Regions from separate parts of the Superficieibacter sp. BNK-5 genome, predicted to be linked through region 2. Evidence: predicted binding sites of a transcription regulator. Region 2 holds the regulator's gene; each other region holds the start of a gene.
The links. Region 2 encodes LexA, which represses DNA repair genes until DNA is damaged. Its sites were predicted from a motif close to TNCTGTATGTACATACAGNA; they were not measured.
Positions count from the first base shown of each region.

Region 1 (5,482 bases), 2.3 Mb from region 2:
CTTACAGGCAATTAAAGATGGGATGATTGCCATCATTCCCATTATCATCGTGGGTTCATTCTCGTTATTACCGATTGCCATGAAAAATCTGTAAGGCGCAGGTCCGGTAGCAGACTTTATCGGCACACATCTGCACGGCCTGACGCAGGCAAGTCAGTTTACGACCGGACTGATTTCACTTTATGCTGCCTTTTTTATCGCCAATGCCCTGGCGAAACTTTATGGAATTTCATCGCTGATTACCGGCATTTCCGCTATTATTATGCATGTCATGTTAAGTGCTGCCATTACTGACGGTAATTTAAGTACCACTTATCTCGGGGCCGAGGGTCTTTTTACCAGTATTGTTTCCGCCATTGTCACGGTAGAAATTACCCGTATTATGATACAGCGTAAGCTGGTTATTAAGATGCCTGACAGCGTACCGCCGATGGTGATGGAAAGTTTTTTAGCCTTACTGCCATTAATTGTCACCGTTATTTTAGCGGCGGCGGTTTCAGTAGGCATTGTCGCATTAACCGGACACCCTTTCCCACAATGGCTAATGATCGTTCTGGCCCCGGCGGTTAATTCAATGGATACCTTACCGGCGATGCTGATTATTATTTTCCTGACTCAGCTATTGTGGTTTTTTGGGCTTCACGGACCGGCAATCACTTCCGCCGTCTGGGTCCCTTTTGCCGTAACCTATGGCGCGGCGAATATTGCCGCCTACGGAGCAGGGCAACCGGTCGAGCATTATTTTACCTTTGGCTATTACTACGCTCTGCTTCAGGTGTCTGGCTCTGGCCTGACGCTCGGCCTGGTGCTCCTGATGTTTTTTTCCCGCTCGAAAAACTTAAGTTCAATGGGCAAGGCGGCCATTGGTACGTCAAACTACTGGAAACCTACGATCCACAGCGCGTTGTCCCCGGATCGTTCACTTACAGTGGCACCCAATATTAATAAAACGCGCGGGTAATCTTAAAGGGCGGCCTCCCTGACGCATGCCGCCCGCAACATTTACCGATCACCGTGTCAACACAGGCCAGACTTCGGGTTAATCATTGCTGAGTTCTGGCAACGTATTAAACCAGTCCGTCAGCTGTTGACGCCGTTGTACGGTAAGCATGGCTTCGTGCATACCGGCAATAGCGCCTTCTAGCGCATAAAGGAGTCTTACTGACAGATACTTTTTCTTTTCCCTTATCTTTAACCACGCCAGTTCTGCGCCCAGCGCGCGCAGGTCTTCCTCGGTACGGATCCCCACCTCCATTAGCAGCATTTCGAGATGAAAGGTAATATTCGGCAGGTCCTTCAATCTTTTGACGCCACCACGGCGAACTTTTTCCTGTTGCGCGGCCTGAAGTGAGAATGAACTTAGGTGCAGAAGCGTTTGACGGTCGCCCCAGAGCGCATCATCAACCCGATAATAATTCAGCAAGATCGGACGCCCCCTTTTCTGCAGCGTGAGTAACGAGGTGGGATGATTGACCCGATAAGGTGCACTTTGCTCGCAAACTCGCAGATACAAATCCCCTTCAGCCACCATCGCAAAGACCGTGTTATCTATCGCCAGACTATATCCGCCAAACAGCGCCCGATAGCGGACGGTTCCCAGCGGCGAAAGATATTCTTGCGACTGATAAATCCGTTTGTATGAGATATTGCTCATGATTATTCCTTAAAAATCATGTATATAAACTATAAACTTTACTAACGGATCCGCTAATCAGGAAAATAGGCAACTTCACGTCTCGCGGCAAGATGAATTTCGCAATCTACAGAACTGAAGTTCAAATTTGCGAGTCGCTTTCAGAAAATGAGGTTGATCTTTGTACGTAGCAGGGGTACTGTATATGCATACAGTAACTCACAGGGCTGGATTGATTATGTACACTTCAGGTCATGCAAATCGCACCTCTTCATTTTCGACAACGTCTACTGCCGGGGCATTCTCCGCGACTGAGCCATCCTCAATGGGTCTTATCAGCGAAATTGTCTATCACGAAGACCAGCCCATGATGACGCAACTTCTGCTATTGCCCCTGCTACAACAGCTGGGCCAACAATCTCGCTGGCAGCTTTGGCTCACCCCTCAGCAAAAGCTGAGCCGTGAGTGGGTACAGGCGGCAGGTCTTCCCCTGACCAAGGTCATGCAGATTAACCAGATGTCCCCGTGTAATACGCTGGCATCCATGATCCGTGCGCTTCGCACCGGAAACTACAGCGTGGTGATTGGTTGGTTATCTGAAGAGTTAACGCCTGATGAATATTCACTTTTGGCACAGGCAGCCGAAGAAGGTCATGCGATGGGGTTTGTTATGCGCCCCATTCGAGGGGGTGATCGTAACGGCAGACAGTCAAGTGGGTTAAAAATTCACTCAAATTTGTATCATTAATCGCAATTAAGAATTTTCCTGGCAAATATTTTAAATTGTTGGCAACCTTTTTATTGTACAAGCAAATTTCGCGACAAAGCTTGTCTGGTGCGGTTTCCCGCATTGTCTCCAGTCCAAAAATGACACACAAATGTTTCATATTATGTTCAGCAACCTTTTTTTTTCATATGCCTGACAGAGTTCACACTTGTAAGTTTCCAACTACGTTGTAGACTTTACATCGCCAGGGGTGCTCGTCTTAAGCCGTTAATAACGGCAGCGTAATTAATAAGTCGCGCCCCCGGTGAAGGATTTAACCGTGAGTTTCTTTGAATATTCATGGCGATTTTTGGATGATAACGAGGCGCAAAAAATGAAAAAGACAGCTATCGCGATTGCAGTGGCACTGGCTGGCTTCGCTACCGTAGCGCAAGCCGCTCCGAAAGACGAAACCTGGTATACTGGTGCTAAACTGGGCTGGTCTCAGTACCATGATACCGGTTTTATCCCGAACGATGGTCCGACCCACGAAAACCAGCTTGGCGCTGGCGCTTTCGGTGGTTACCAGGTTAACCCGTATGTTGGTTTCGAACTGGGTTACGACTGGTTAGGCCGTATGCCTTATAAAGGCGACAACGTAAACGGTGCTTTCAAAGCACAGGGCATTCAGCTGACCACCAAACTGAGCTACCCGGTAGCTGACGACCTGGACATCTATACTCGTCTGGGTGGTATGGTATGGCGTGCAGATGCTAAAGCTCAGTCTCGCGTAAGCGGCGACACCTTCAAAGATCACGATACTGGCGTTTCTCCGGTATTCGCTGGTGGTCTGGAGTGGGCTGTTACTCGTGATGTTGCTACCCGTCTGGAATACCAGTGGACCAACAACATCGGCGACGCTAACACCGTTGGTACTCGTCCGGACAACGGCCTGCTGAGCGTAGGTGTTTCCTACCGCTTTGGTCAGCAGGAAGATGCTGCACCGGTAGTTGCACCGGCACCGGCTCCGGCTCCTGAAGTACAGACCAAACACTTCACGCTGAAGTCTGACGTTCTGTTCAACTTCAACAAAGCTACTCTGAAACCGGAAGGTCAGCAGGCGCTGGATCAGATGTACACCCAGCTGAGCAACCTGGATCCGAAAGACGGTTCCGTTGTGGTTCTGGGCTTCACCGACCGTATCGGTTCTGACGCTTACAACCAGGGTCTGTCCGAGAAACGTGCTCAGTCTGTTGTTGACTACCTGATCTCTAAAGGTATTCCGTCCAACAAGATTTCCGCACGTGGTATGGGTGAATCCAACCCGGTTACCGGCAACACCTGTGACAACGTGAAAGCTCGTGCTGCGCTGATCGACTGCCTGGCACCGGATCGTCGCGTTGAGATCGAAGTTAAAGGTATCAAAGACGTTGTAACTCAGCCGCAGGCTTAAGTTATCGTCCAATAAAAAACCCCGCGCTGCGGGGTTTTTTTATGTCTTTCGCTCAGGGAGCATTCATTCTTTACCCAATAGCGCTTTAAGATCGCTCTTCAGGCTGCTCATTTGCGTGGCATACTTCTCTTTATTCTCCGCATCCTCAATCAATTGCACAATCGTTTCGGATAGCGTTTTACCCCGCCGCTGAGCAAGACCCGCCAGACGCTGCCAGACGGCAAACTCAAGATCGATAGATTTTTTGCGCGTGTGCTGATGCTCGGCATTAAAGTGCCGCTTGCGCCGCGCGCGGATCGTTTGCTTCATACGGTTCAACAAATCCGGATTGATATGCTGTTCAATCCAGTCATTCACCTGAACCGGTTCATTTTCGAGCTTCAGCAAGACATCGACGGCTTCTCTGGCAGCGCTGGAATCAATATAACGGGTGATCAACTCTCCCTCCCGGTGTTTTTTCACCAGGTATTTCCACTTCCAGCCGCTCTCAAGATTTTCCAGTTGTTGATATTTCATCGCGATCTCAATGTGACCGTGTAACTCTTTCAGGATAACAGTTTTTTTGCGTTGTGCTGAGCAGAAATCGCAGGCCCTAATTCGAAATGAGTTTAACCGCACGTTGATTATCTATTATCCGTGTGCTCACCTGCTGCATGCGGTATAATCGCGCGCTTTGAATCTGACTAAAAATATCGACTTTGACCATAAATAAACTTGCCTGGCGCGATCTTACGCCTGATACCGAAAGCTATCAGAATGTGTTTGCACAGCCTGATTTCGCATCTGTTGACGAAACGCTGTTGAACGGCACCCAGGACCGTCTGCTCTATGCGCTTGAGCAGTTGCTTCGTCCGCTGTCGGTATCCTCCTTTATGCTGGTGAAAGCACCAGAAGAAACCGAGTATCTGCATCTGCTGGCGGCAACGGCCCGTGAACTCTGCCCGCCGGAGGAGCAGCTGACCGGTGTTCGCTATCAGATTGACCGTCATCATATTACGCTGCAGCCTGCGCAATCGCAGGACGATAACTTTGCCGGTACGGGTAAAATCATTTGTGCCGACTGGGTTGAAGCGGAACAGCTTTTTGGCTGCGTTCGTCAATTTAACGGCGACGTTAGTCTGCATCCAGGTCTGGTGCATCAGGCAAACGGCGGTGTGCTGATGGTCTCACTGCGCACGCTGTTAGCCCAGCCCCTGCTATGGATGCGTCTGAAAATGATTGTCGCCCTCCAGCGCTTTGACTGGGTGGCCTTTGACGAGTCACGTCCCCTGCCGGTCAGCGTGCCGTCTATGCCGCTCTCCTTAAAAGTGATCCTCGTGGGCGAGCGCGACTCGCTGGCTGATTTTCAGGAGATGGAGCCAGAACTGACCGCCAATGCCATCTACAGCGAATTTGAAGATAATTTCCAGGTCACCGATGCCGATGATATGCAGCGGTGGTGCCGCTGGATTTACCAGGTGGCGGATTATTATCAATTGCCTAAACCGGCTGCTGATGCCTGGCCCATTTTCGTCCGTGAAGCCGTGAGATATACCGGCGATCAGGACACCCTGCCGCTCTGCCCGTTGTGGATTGCACGCCAGCTGCGTGAAGCGGCTGCCTTTACCGAAGCGTCGACGTTTACGGCGGAACAGCTTCAGGTCATGCTGACCCAGCGTGAGTGGCGGGAAGGTTTCCTGGTCGAGCGCAT
Region 1 covers NZ_CP179893.1:3,221,340-3,226,821, reverse strand. The annotation lists gene ACMGGS_RS15405 (hypothetical protein) at 1-94, shown strand, start outside; gene ACMGGS_RS15400 (PTS transporter subunit EIIC) at 119-961, shown strand; gene ACMGGS_RS15395 (TfoX/Sxy family DNA transformation protein) at 1,040-1,654, opposite strand; gene sulA (SOS-induced cell division inhibitor SulA) at 1,872-2,381, shown strand; gene ompA (porin OmpA) at 2,734-3,792, shown strand; gene matP (macrodomain Ter protein MatP) at 3,856-4,308, opposite strand; gene ACMGGS_RS15375 (AAA family ATPase) at 4,491-5,482, shown strand, end outside.
Region 1: sulA (SOS-induced cell division inhibitor SulA) is a predicted target of LexA. The motif match lies at 1,831-1,850, and genes of this name have one in related genera.

Region 2 (5,482 bases):
AGTGGCAAAGAGGCGCGAATATTGTTTGCGGTGCTGGTGTTGTGCTCCTTTCTTTTGGTCCTGACCCTGAACCGGATGACCATCCTGCTTTCGGTTGCTGCGTTGCTGCTGGCGTGGGTGTATCCGTTTATGAAACGCTATACGCATTTGCCGCAGGTGGTACTGGGGGCGGCCTTCGGCTGGTCGATCCCGATGGCGTTTGCCGCCGTCAGTGAAACGCTGCCGCTGAGCTGCTGGCTGATGTTCCTGTGCAATATTCTCTGGGCGGTGGCCTACGATACGCAGTATGCGATGGTCGATCGCGATGATGACCTGAAGATCGGCGTGAAGTCGACGGCGATCCTGTTCGGGCAATACGATCGGCTGATTATTGGACTCTTACAGGTGGCAGTGCTGGCGCTGATGATCGCTATTGGCTGGCTGAATGGGCTGGGCAGCGCATTCTACGCGGCGGTGTTCGTAGCGGGCGTGCTGTTTGTGTATCAGCAGAAGCTGATTGTGCATCGTGAACGTGATGCCTGCTTTAAGGCGTTTATGAATAATAACTACGTCGGGCTGGCGCTGTTTGTCGGGCTGGCGGTGAGTTACTGGTCGTTCGCATAAGCCTTATTCGCGTAAACCTGCCGGGTGGCGGCTTCGCCTTACCTGGCCTACGAAAGCTGAAATTTCAACGGGTTATGACGTGTGGTTTGGATTCGCCGGGTGACGGTATCACCAACACCCGGCGTTTTTATCACTCGCCCTGCGCCGCGCTCTCAATCGTCAGGCGCACATCCGAGGTAATCAACTCTGCCAGCATCTGATAAACCTTCATGGTTTCTGCCGGTTCCGCATCTCCGGTATCGCTGATATAGCCCTCATCACGCAGCGTCAGCACCAGAGAGCTGAAGACCGCTTTATCGAAGAACTCCGGTGCGTTGATGCCGTGCAGCACGGACAAACGCTGTGCCACGGTGCGACTCTCTTTCTCCAGCGTGCCACGGTTGATCGACGGATTAGCGCTGAGCAGCCAGAAGGTAATCGCATAGCGCTGTAGCGTTTCACGCGCGCCTGCCGCCAGCAGTTGCAGCGTCCGGGCGCGGGCCGGATTGATACGGAATTCCGTTTCCTCGGGGGTAATCAGCCCCTGACGCGCCATCTCTGCCGTCAACGCGTCAATCACCCCTGCCACTTCGCGGGTATCCCAGCGCAGGAACAGTTCGGCTTTCAGCATCGGGTAAAGTAATTCCACATGGCGCAGCAGGGCGTCACGCGAAATCTGCCGGTGCTGAGTCACAATGGCGGCAATCAGCGATGGCAGCATCAGCATATGCGTGATGTTATTGCGATAGTAAGTCATCAGAACCGCCTGCTCGCGCGGCAGAACGATGATATCGCCGATGGTGTCTTTCTCGACCTGGAACTTATTCATCTGCAACGCATGCTCGATAAGTTCGTTAGCGGTGGCGACAGGCGCGGTAGAATCCGGCGCATAGGGCACATTACGTAACAGGTCGAGATAGCAATCCAGTTGCTGCGTCAGTTGCTCACGGGTCAGGGAGCGCTGACGGGAAGCCAGCAGCGCGGTACAGCACAGGTTCATGGCGTTAGCCGCCCCTGCATTGTTAATGCGCACCATCAGATCGGCGGCGATGCGGTTAACGGTCGGCGTTAGCCAGGCCGGGCGCACCGCTTCAATTGGATCGATGGATTCTCGCCACTCAGGCACATGGTGATTAAGGTAGGTCATCAGCGGCATTGGTTCGCCGAAGTTGACGTAGCCCTGACCGAGATTACGCAGCTTGCTCAAACCACGCATCATTTGCAGCAGGTTTTCTTTCTCTTTCGTCGCGCCACGCAGCTCTTTGGCGTAAGTGCCCACTTCCATCACATGCTCATAGCCGATATAAATCGGCACCAGAGTGATGGGGCGCGTCCCGCCACGTAGCATCGCCTGGATGGTCATCGACAGGGTGCCGGTTTTTGGATCCAGCAGACGGCCAGTACGTGAGCGACCACCCTCGACAAAATACTCAACGGAATAGCCACGGCTAAACAGCTCACCGAGATATTCGCGGAACACCGTCGAATAGAGCTTGTTACCCTTAAAGGTTCGGCGAATAAAGAACGCGCCCAGGCGGCGGAAAATCGGCCCGGCAGGCCAGAAGTTCAGGTTAATGCCCGCGGCAATATGCGGCGGCACCAGCCCCTGATGATAGAGCACGTAGGAGAGCAGCATATAGTCCATATGGCTGCGGTGGCAGGGCACGTAGACAATCTCATGACCATCATGCGCCAGTTGCCGCACGCGCTCGGCGTTATGCACGTTAATCCCTTGATACAGACGGTTCCACGTGAAGCCCAGAATACGGTCGGTCAGGCGGATCATTTCATAAGAGAAGTTAGCGGCAATCTCTTCCATCAGCGCAATCGCATTCTGCTGCGCTTTTTCATGAGAGATTTTTTTGCTGCGTGCTTCGTCTTCTACCGCGCGGGCAATCGCTTTGGACGCCAGAAGCTTATTAAACAGATCCTGACGGGCAGGCAGACGCGGTCCCACGGCAGCCAGACGCTGACGGGCAAAGTGCATACGCGCAACGCGTGCCAGCTTTTGCGCAATGATTTTATCCGTTCCGTGCTCGTCTGCCATACGCCGCAGAGAGACCGAAGGGGAGAAGCGGACAAAACTGTCGCGCCCCAGCCAGGACACGGCGAAAAACTTTTGTATGCCATTGAGCATGCGCAGCGGCGGATTAACCTCGCCCTTCTCACGCCCCGGTGAACGGCCAAACATCACCGACACCGGCACCATCTGCACGTCCAGACCCGGATTGCTGCGATGCAGATCCAGATAGTCATGGAAGAGTTTGATAGACTCTTCTTTCGGCGTGTAGTAGGTAAACACACGCGGTCCGCCGTGAATAAAGACGTAGCGCGGCAGCAGGGTGCCGTCGACCTCCAGCGGCTCCAGGGGATCGGGGAGATCGTGTGCCAGGCACTGCGTGCGCAGCGTCAGCAAATCCGCTTTTGAGTTATAAGGCAATACGTACATAATCGGGCGGGAGGTATCCAGACCCAATTCCTGCGCGGGTTCCGCCGGAATAGACTTGCTCTTTACCAGCACGCTTAATGGTAAATTCAGTAATTTGTAGTAAATTCGTGGCCAGCCGGACATAAACGATGTGAAGCCTCTGGTTAATCATGCAAATGCGCTGCAAGGATATCAGAAAGTGAACCGATTTTCTGAGCTTACGCAGGACGCGCGCTATATCATTGACGCTAATAATGTAAAAAGGTTCTTTTAATGGCCAATAATACCACCGGATTGACCCGGATTATCAACGCAGCGGGTTATTCCTGGAAAGGATTTCGTGCGGCATGGATTAACGAAGCCGCTTTTCGGCAGGAAGGCGTGGCCGCCATTGTGGCGATCATTATCGCCTGCTGGCTGGATGTGGACCCCATCACGCGTGTCTTGCTGATAGGTTCGGTGCTGCTGGTAATGATCGTGGAAATTTTAAACAGCGCAATTGAAGCCGTCGTGGACCGCATCGGCACGGAACGGCACGAACTGTCGGGCCGCGCCAAGGACATGGGATCGGCGGCGGTGCTGCTGGCGATTATCGTCGCGCTTATCACCTGGGTGACCTTATTGTGGTCGCATTTCCGCTGAAGGTCGCAAAAGTAGAAAAGTCTCTTATTTTTCGTGCCATTGGTGGTTCCAAAATCGCCGTTAACTGTATATACTCACAGCATAACTGTATATACACCCAGGGGGCGGAATGAAAGCGTTAACGGCCAGGCAGCAAGAGGTGTTCGATCTCATTCGGGATCACATCAGCCAGACAGGCATGCCACCGACGCGTGCGGAAATTGCGCAACGTTTGGGGTTCCGTTCCCCAAACGCGGCTGAAGAACATCTTAAAGCGCTGGCGCGGAAAGGGGTGATTGAGATTGTCACCGGCGCATCACGTGGTATTCGTCTGCTGATTCAGGAAGAAGAAGGTATTCCGCTTATCGGTCGCGTGGCTGCCGGTGAGCCGCTGCTGGCGCAGCAGCATATTGAAAGCCACTATCAGGTTGACCCGTCACTGTTTAAACCCAACGCCGATTTTCTGCTGCGCGTTAGCGGGATGTCGATGAAAGACATTGGTATTATGGACGGCGATTTGCTGGCAGTGCACAAAACGCAGGACGTGCGTAACGGTCAGGTTGTTGTCGCGCGTATTGACGAAGAAGTGACCGTTAAGCGCCTGAAAAAACAGGGCAACGTCGTTGAACTGCTGCCTGAAAATAATGAATTTTCACCGATTGTGGTTGACCTGCGTAAGCAAAACTTCTCTATTGAAGGACTGGCTGTGGGCGTGATCCGCAACGGCGAGTGGCTGTAATCTCGTCCTGATTTCTGCGGTACTGTGGGTGCCGCAGGATTTCCTCTTCATTTTCTGAAACCTTCCCGGCCTTATGATGCTTCACAGGGTTAAATATTCTTAATTCCCCGCAGGGTACAGGATCCTCATCTACACTTATTCTTACGTTCAGCAGAAAACATAGCTTATCTGGACGACAGAATTCGAATGATTTGTACCCCAACAATGAGGACATAATTATGAATAAAGACGAAGTCGGCGGTAACTGGAAACAGTTCAAAGGTAAAGCGAAAGAACAATGGGGCAAACTGACCGATGATGATATGACTGTCATCGAAGGTAAACGTGACCAGCTGGTTGGTAAAATCCAGGAACGTTACGGTTACCAGAAAGATCAGGCGGAAACCGAAGTAAAAGACTGGGAAACCCGTCACGATTACCGCTGGTAGTAGCGCACTCAGCTAACCCCTGAGAAGTCCTACCCGAAGGTACATGGAGGTACCACCCCACAAAGAGCCGTGCTGAAACTAGCGCGGCTTTTTCTTGCTTTGAATACTGTGGTCGTGATGACATTCGCCGGGATGACGACAGGCTTCAACCTCAGCACAATCTGCACACAGACCGTGTGCTTCGATCACATTATGACGTAAAGCAAATCCCATCCGCGCTGCCAGCGCATGCATGATATCTTCCACGCCATCGGCACCTTCCTCTTTCACGACGCCGCAGCGGTCGCAGATGAACATCGCCGAAGTGTGGTTGTGATCGAAGAGATGACACAACACGTAGCTATTGGTCGATTCCACCTTATGCACAAAACCCTGCTCAAGCAGAAACTCCAGCGCACGATATACCGTCGGCGGTTTGGCCTGTGGTTCTTTGTCGCGCAGCAGGTCAAGCAGATCGTAGGCGCTAATTGCCCCCTGTTGCAGGCTCATTAACCGCAACACTTCAAGGCGCTGCGGGGTCAGGCGCACATTGCGTTGCACGCACAGCTTTTCAGCTTGCGCTAACATCTCCTGCGAAGTGGTCTTGTCCATAGCGTCCTCGGGTGGGGTGGGCAGAAGCCTATTTTATCATGTTCTGCTGAAAGTCAGAAATGAAGGCTGTTTACATGGCAGTCTCACTCAAAA
Region 2 covers NZ_CP179893.1:893,144-898,625, reverse strand. The annotation lists gene ubiA (4-hydroxybenzoate octaprenyltransferase) at 1-603, shown strand, start outside; gene plsB (glycerol-3-phosphate 1-O-acyltransferase PlsB) at 734-3,154, opposite strand; gene ACMGGS_RS04335 (diacylglycerol kinase) at 3,284-3,652, shown strand; gene lexA (transcriptional repressor LexA) at 3,762-4,370, shown strand; gene ACMGGS_RS04325 (CsbD family protein) at 4,589-4,798, shown strand; gene zur (zinc uptake transcriptional repressor Zur) at 4,877-5,389, opposite strand.

Region 3 (5,482 bases), 2.2 Mb from region 2:
ATCACCACCGGACTGTCGATAGGCGGAAAAGCGATTTTATGAATATGGACCTGGCTTAACAGCTCACCTTTAAGGTCCAGCCCTTCGGCAAAAGATTGCAGCCCGACCAGCACGCTGCGCTCGCCAGCTTCCACCCGTTTGCGATGCAGCTCCACCAGCCGATAGCGCGGTTGGTCGCCCTGCACCAGCAACAGCAGACGCAGATCGGTAACGTGCTCCAGAAAGCGCTGCATCGCGCGACCGCTGGCAAACAGTACCAGCATACCGCGATGCTTTTTGCTCTCCAGCTCCTGACGGAAAAACGCCGCCATTTCGGCAACGTGCTGCTCTTCGTTTTCCATCAGCGGCTCATAGTGCATCTGCGGAATAATAATTTTGCCCTGCTCCACGTGGTTGAAGGGCGAGTCCAGCGCCACAAAGCGGTCGCCCGCCTTCTCTTTTAAGCCGCTCATCTCCTGCAAACGGGAAAAACTGTTGAGCGAACGCAACGTGGCGGACGTAACGATAATGTGCGGCACGCTGCGCCAGAGCAATTTTTCCAGCTGATCGCTGACGCGGATACCAACACAGTGAAAGAACATATGCATTTGCCCTTCACGGACATCCCGCGTCGCCCATTTTGACACCGGCGCACCGGAGGCGTGCGCCAGCGAGGCCAGACGCCAGAGTTTACTCTGCGCCTCAAACATCCCCAGCGCACGGTTCATTTGCAGGATCACCCGGTGCAGGCGAACGATATCGTGCGAACCGGTTTTTTCACCCAGATCGTTGAGAAACGCCTCGGCCAGCCCGCGCAGCAGCTCGGTCAGTTTTGCCAGCCGCTGACAAATGGTCATGACTTCTTCCGGTAACTCCCCCATCACAAAGCGATGCTCCGCCTCCTGAGTAGCCGGAAGGTATACATTCAGAATCGCATTCAGGGAGGCAATCAGTTCATAAAGTTCTTCGCAGTGGGCGTTAAGGCGCTCGGGCGTGGCGAGCGGCGGCAGGGTTTTCGGGCGAAACTGCTCAAGGCAGGTTGCGACCAGTTTGGTAAAAAGATCGAGCTGAAGCCTATACCACGGCGCGGTAATTTCAGCGCTCATTTCCAGCGCATCGCGCGCGACATCGGGCAGGTGATGGCCTTCATCGAGCACCAGCAGCAGATTTTTCGCTTCTGGCAGCACCGCTTCGCTCTCCATTGCCGCCATCACCAGTGCGTGATTGGCAACCACCACCTCCGCTTCCTGGATCTCACGCCGGGCAACAAAAAACGGGCATTCCCGGTAGTAGTGACAGTTACGGTTCAGGCAGCTGGCTTTGTCGGTGCTCAGACGTCGCCATAGATCGTCACTGATGGCGCGGTCGGTATGATCGCGCAGGCCATCCCATTTATAGCTATCGAGATCGCTTTTTAGCGTCGCGCAATGCTGCTGCTCTTCTTTGTTATTTGGCGTCAGCTCATCATCAAGAAAGGCCAGCAGATCCTGCTGGGTTTCTTCCGTACTGGCGAGGGCGGTGAGATTACGTGGGCATACGTAGCGGCCGCGCCCAAATGCCGCCGTGAAGCGCAGCTCAGGAATGATTTTTTTCAGCAGCGGTAAATCTTTGCTGTAGATTTGGTCCTGGAGCGCCACGTTGGCGGTGCTGACCACCAGTGTTTTTTGCTCTTCCCTGGCAATCGCAATACCGGGGATCAGGTATGACAGCGTTTTACCGACGCCCGTCGGCGCTTCAATCGCCAGATGCCGCCCTTCCTCGCCGGCGAGGGTTTTCGCCACGTCAGCAATCATCTGCCGCTGCGGCGGACGCGGGATAAACTCCGGGATTTGCTGTTGCAGCGCCTTATACCAGGCAGCGATTTGCGCTTTTAGCGCGGGAGTAAGGGCCATCGTAAAACCTGAGATACTGTATAAACAGCCACTATTGTGCCATTTTTCAGCCTGCCGGGGTATGGGTTTTTGGAATTGTGGAAAGCAACTCGCAAATAATTCACAGGTTTAAACGGGTTCCCTCTCCCTCACAGGAGAGGGGAAAGGCGTTAACGCAGCTCCGGCCAGTACTCTTTATTCGCTTCAATCAGCGCATCCAGTACCTGACGTGCTTTTTTCGCATCGACGATCGTGCGGTTAAGCGTCAACGCCTGTAGGGCTTTAGTGTAGGAGCCTTCAAACCACGCCTCAACGGTCAGCCGTTCATAAGCAAACTGCTGCTCAATCAGCCCTTTGTAGAAGGTCGGGATTTTCCCTACGCCATACGGACGCGGCCCATTGCAGCCAATTTCTGCCGTCAGTTCGACCATAACATCGTCATCCAGGTTCTCAACCAGTCCGTTATTGGGCAGCATCACAATGAATTTTTTCTTCAGATTGAAGGCGATAGCTTCGGCCAGCTCGACGATCATGTCGCCGTGCGCGTCGTTGTGTACCACGTGTACGTTGCGCGTCGTCCCTTCGGCAACTGCGGTGCGGCACTCTTCAAAGACCCGCTTTTCGCGCCCGTTAATCACTTCATTGGCGCGGGTAAAGTTGGGGTCCAGTTTGGAGAATTTATACTCCGGGTAAAGGTAATATTGCAGATAGGTGTTCGGCAGATAATCCGGGAAATCACGCAGCATATCGGCCACTGCCGCGTAGGTTTCCAGCCAGGATTTATCGCGCTGTTCGGCGTCCGCCGGTTTAAAACCGTTGGCGGCAATATAGGCCTTCAGTTCCGGGACAAGGTCATTGCCGTTTTCATCATACAGATGGGTAAACCAGCCGAAGTGGTTGAGGCCAAAATAGACCGGATCGAAGGTTGCCGGGTCGCGGTTCAGCAGGCGTCCGTAAGAGCGCAGCAGGTTGACCGGCTGATCGCAGATATTGAGGATGCGTTTATCTTGTGGAAAACGCTTGTTCAGGGCATCCGCCACGATTGCCGCCGGGTTGGTGTAGTTAAGGATCCAGGCTTGCGGCGAACGGGCGCGGACTTTCTCGACCAGCGCAATCATGTCGCGAATGGAGCGCATACCGTAGGCAAAGCCGCCTGCGCCGCAGGTTTCCTGCCCGATAACGCCAAGGCTTAGCGGAATTTTTTCATCTTTCTCGCGCATCGCATAGCCGCCGGTGCGCATCTGACAGAAGATGAAATCCATATCATTAAACGCGACCTCTTCGTCGGTGGTATAGGTAAATTCCAGTTCCGGATATTCTTCGCTGAATAAGACTTTAGCGTAGTCGCCAATCACCGCCTGGCGTTCACTATTCACGTCAAACATCACCAGTTTTTTTAAGGGCAGACGCGCCTTGAGTTTGCATAACGCTTTTAATAATCCCGGCGTCCATGTGGAACCCCCACCGACTAATACGATATTAAAATGTTTTTTCATCATCAGTTCTCTTATTGCGTCTGTTGAACGAGTAAATGTTGTTTCACCGCGCTGGCAATGCTTTCTACCTGCGGCCCGTAAATAACCTGAATGTCATTATCCGTCGCGCGGATAAACCCGCTGGCACCGCTGCGCCTGAGCGCGGCTTCATCGACTTTTTGCATATCGATTATTTTTACCCGCAGGCGAGTGAAGCAGCAGTCGACCTGCTGGATATTTTCCTGACCGCCGAGGCCGGCAATAATATGCGCGCTATGTTCATCCGCCGGTAATTCCCTGGCACTGGCTACCGGCACCGCACTTTCTTCTTCGCGGCCTGGCGTTTTGACGTTGGTGCGTAAAATGATCCACTTAAAGGCGAAGTAGTAGACCGGTGCCCAAATAGCGCCCAGCAGCAGGCTAAACCACCAGTGAGTTTTCGCGCCGCCCAATACGCCAAAGACAATAAAATCAATCAATCCGCCCTGAATATTGCCGATCATCATCTCAAGCAGTTGCGCGCAGGCAAACGACAGCCCGGTCATAACGGCGTGGAAAATAAAAAGTAGCGGCGAGACAAAGATAAAGCTGAACTCCAGCGGCTCAGTAATGCCGGTAGTGAATGAGGCCAGTGCGCCGGCCATCATTAAGGCTTTCACCCGCTGTTTATGCTCCGGCTTCGCGCAGCGGTACATCGCCAGCGCGGCGGCGGGCAGACCAAACATCATCACCGGAATTTTGCCCTGTGCCAGAAAGCGCGTGGCTTCGCGGGTAATATCGTCAGCCAGCGCACCAGGATGGGCCAGCGCGTAGTTAAATATGGAGAGCGCACCGATGACGCTTTCGTTATTGACATTAACCATGCCGCCGACCGGCGTAAAGCGCACGGTTTCATTAAGAATATGATGCAGCCCGGTGGGTATTAAGATGCGCTCGGTGAAGGCATAGATAAAGGTGCCAAATGGGCCAGACTCACCGATAAATTGTCCGAGATGGATAATCGCGCTGGCAATCACCGGCCATACCAGCGACATTAAAACGCCCACCAGCGGCAGAACAATAACCGTAATAATGGGAACAAAGCGGCGGCCACCAAAATAGGCGATGGCCGCCGGGAGTGTAATCGTATAAAAGCGGTTATGCAGAATCACCGTTACCATCCCGGCGATCACCCCGCCGAGGACACTCATCTGGTAGGAAAAAATACCGAGGGTGTTGGCAAATTCCGCGGAATACATCACCGCCTCGGTCTGGCTATAGCCTTTCGCCATAAAAGCCGCCGCCGACGTCGTCTCTGGCGTTAATCCCTGCGCCAGCAAACTGTAATTAACCCCAACGTGAAAAGTAATAAAACCAATGACCGCTGAGAGCGCCGCCGTCGGCTTTTCATCGCGTGCCAGACCAATCGCACAGGCAATGGCAAACAGCAGCGGTAGATTGGCGAATAAGGCCCCGGCGACCTTGCGAATAAAGCCAATCACCTGCTGCATCATTTCAGCATGGATAATGCTTTCGCCGACGATTGCCGGATTCTGCAAGGCCGCCGCCAGACCAAGAAAAATACCGGCGGCGGCGATCACCGAGATTGGCATCATTAATGCCTTACCTAAATCTTGTAAAAACTCACCTGCCCGACTCATATCGCATTCCCTGTAAGGTAGAAGTGGCTTAACAGACTACGTGTTAAGTCGAGTATAGATGACTTACATGTATAGTTGTCTAGCCCACTAATTTAAAAACAGGAGATTGATCACATAATCATCAGCGGGTGCGATCAGGGACGCGCAGCGGTGAGGGTAAAGCGGTAATGCTGCTGGTTGTAGTAAATTTCTGAGATTTCAAAGGGGGTGTTGTCGCGTAGCATGGCAACAGAGGTCGCATGCAGCACCGGTTCGTCGCGGTTAATGCCTAACATATCGCGCACCTCCTGCGAAGGAAGCTCGGCGCGGATCTCCTTTTCAGACCGTTCAACGGTAAAACCTTTGCGGCTGATATACGCGTATTTTGACGCATTCAGATCGGCTTCACTTAAATCGGCAAAGGGCTGAGCGATCATCCACGACTGCTCAAAAACAAAGGGAATATCGCCCACCAGCCGTAACCGCTTCATAAACCAGACATCCTCGCCCGGTGTAAGGAGGAGCGTATGCGCAATTT
Region 3 covers NZ_CP179893.1:3,045,041-3,050,522, reverse strand. The annotation lists gene dinG (ATP-dependent DNA helicase DinG) at 1-1,871, opposite strand, end outside; gene ACMGGS_RS14630 (6-phospho-alpha-glucosidase) at 2,021-3,349, opposite strand; gene ACMGGS_RS14625 (PTS transporter subunit EIIC) at 3,358-4,965, opposite strand; gene ACMGGS_RS14620 (GntR family transcriptional regulator) at 5,100-5,482, opposite strand, start outside.
Region 3: dinG (ATP-dependent DNA helicase DinG) is a predicted target of LexA. The motif match lies at 1,886-1,905, and genes of this name have one in related genera.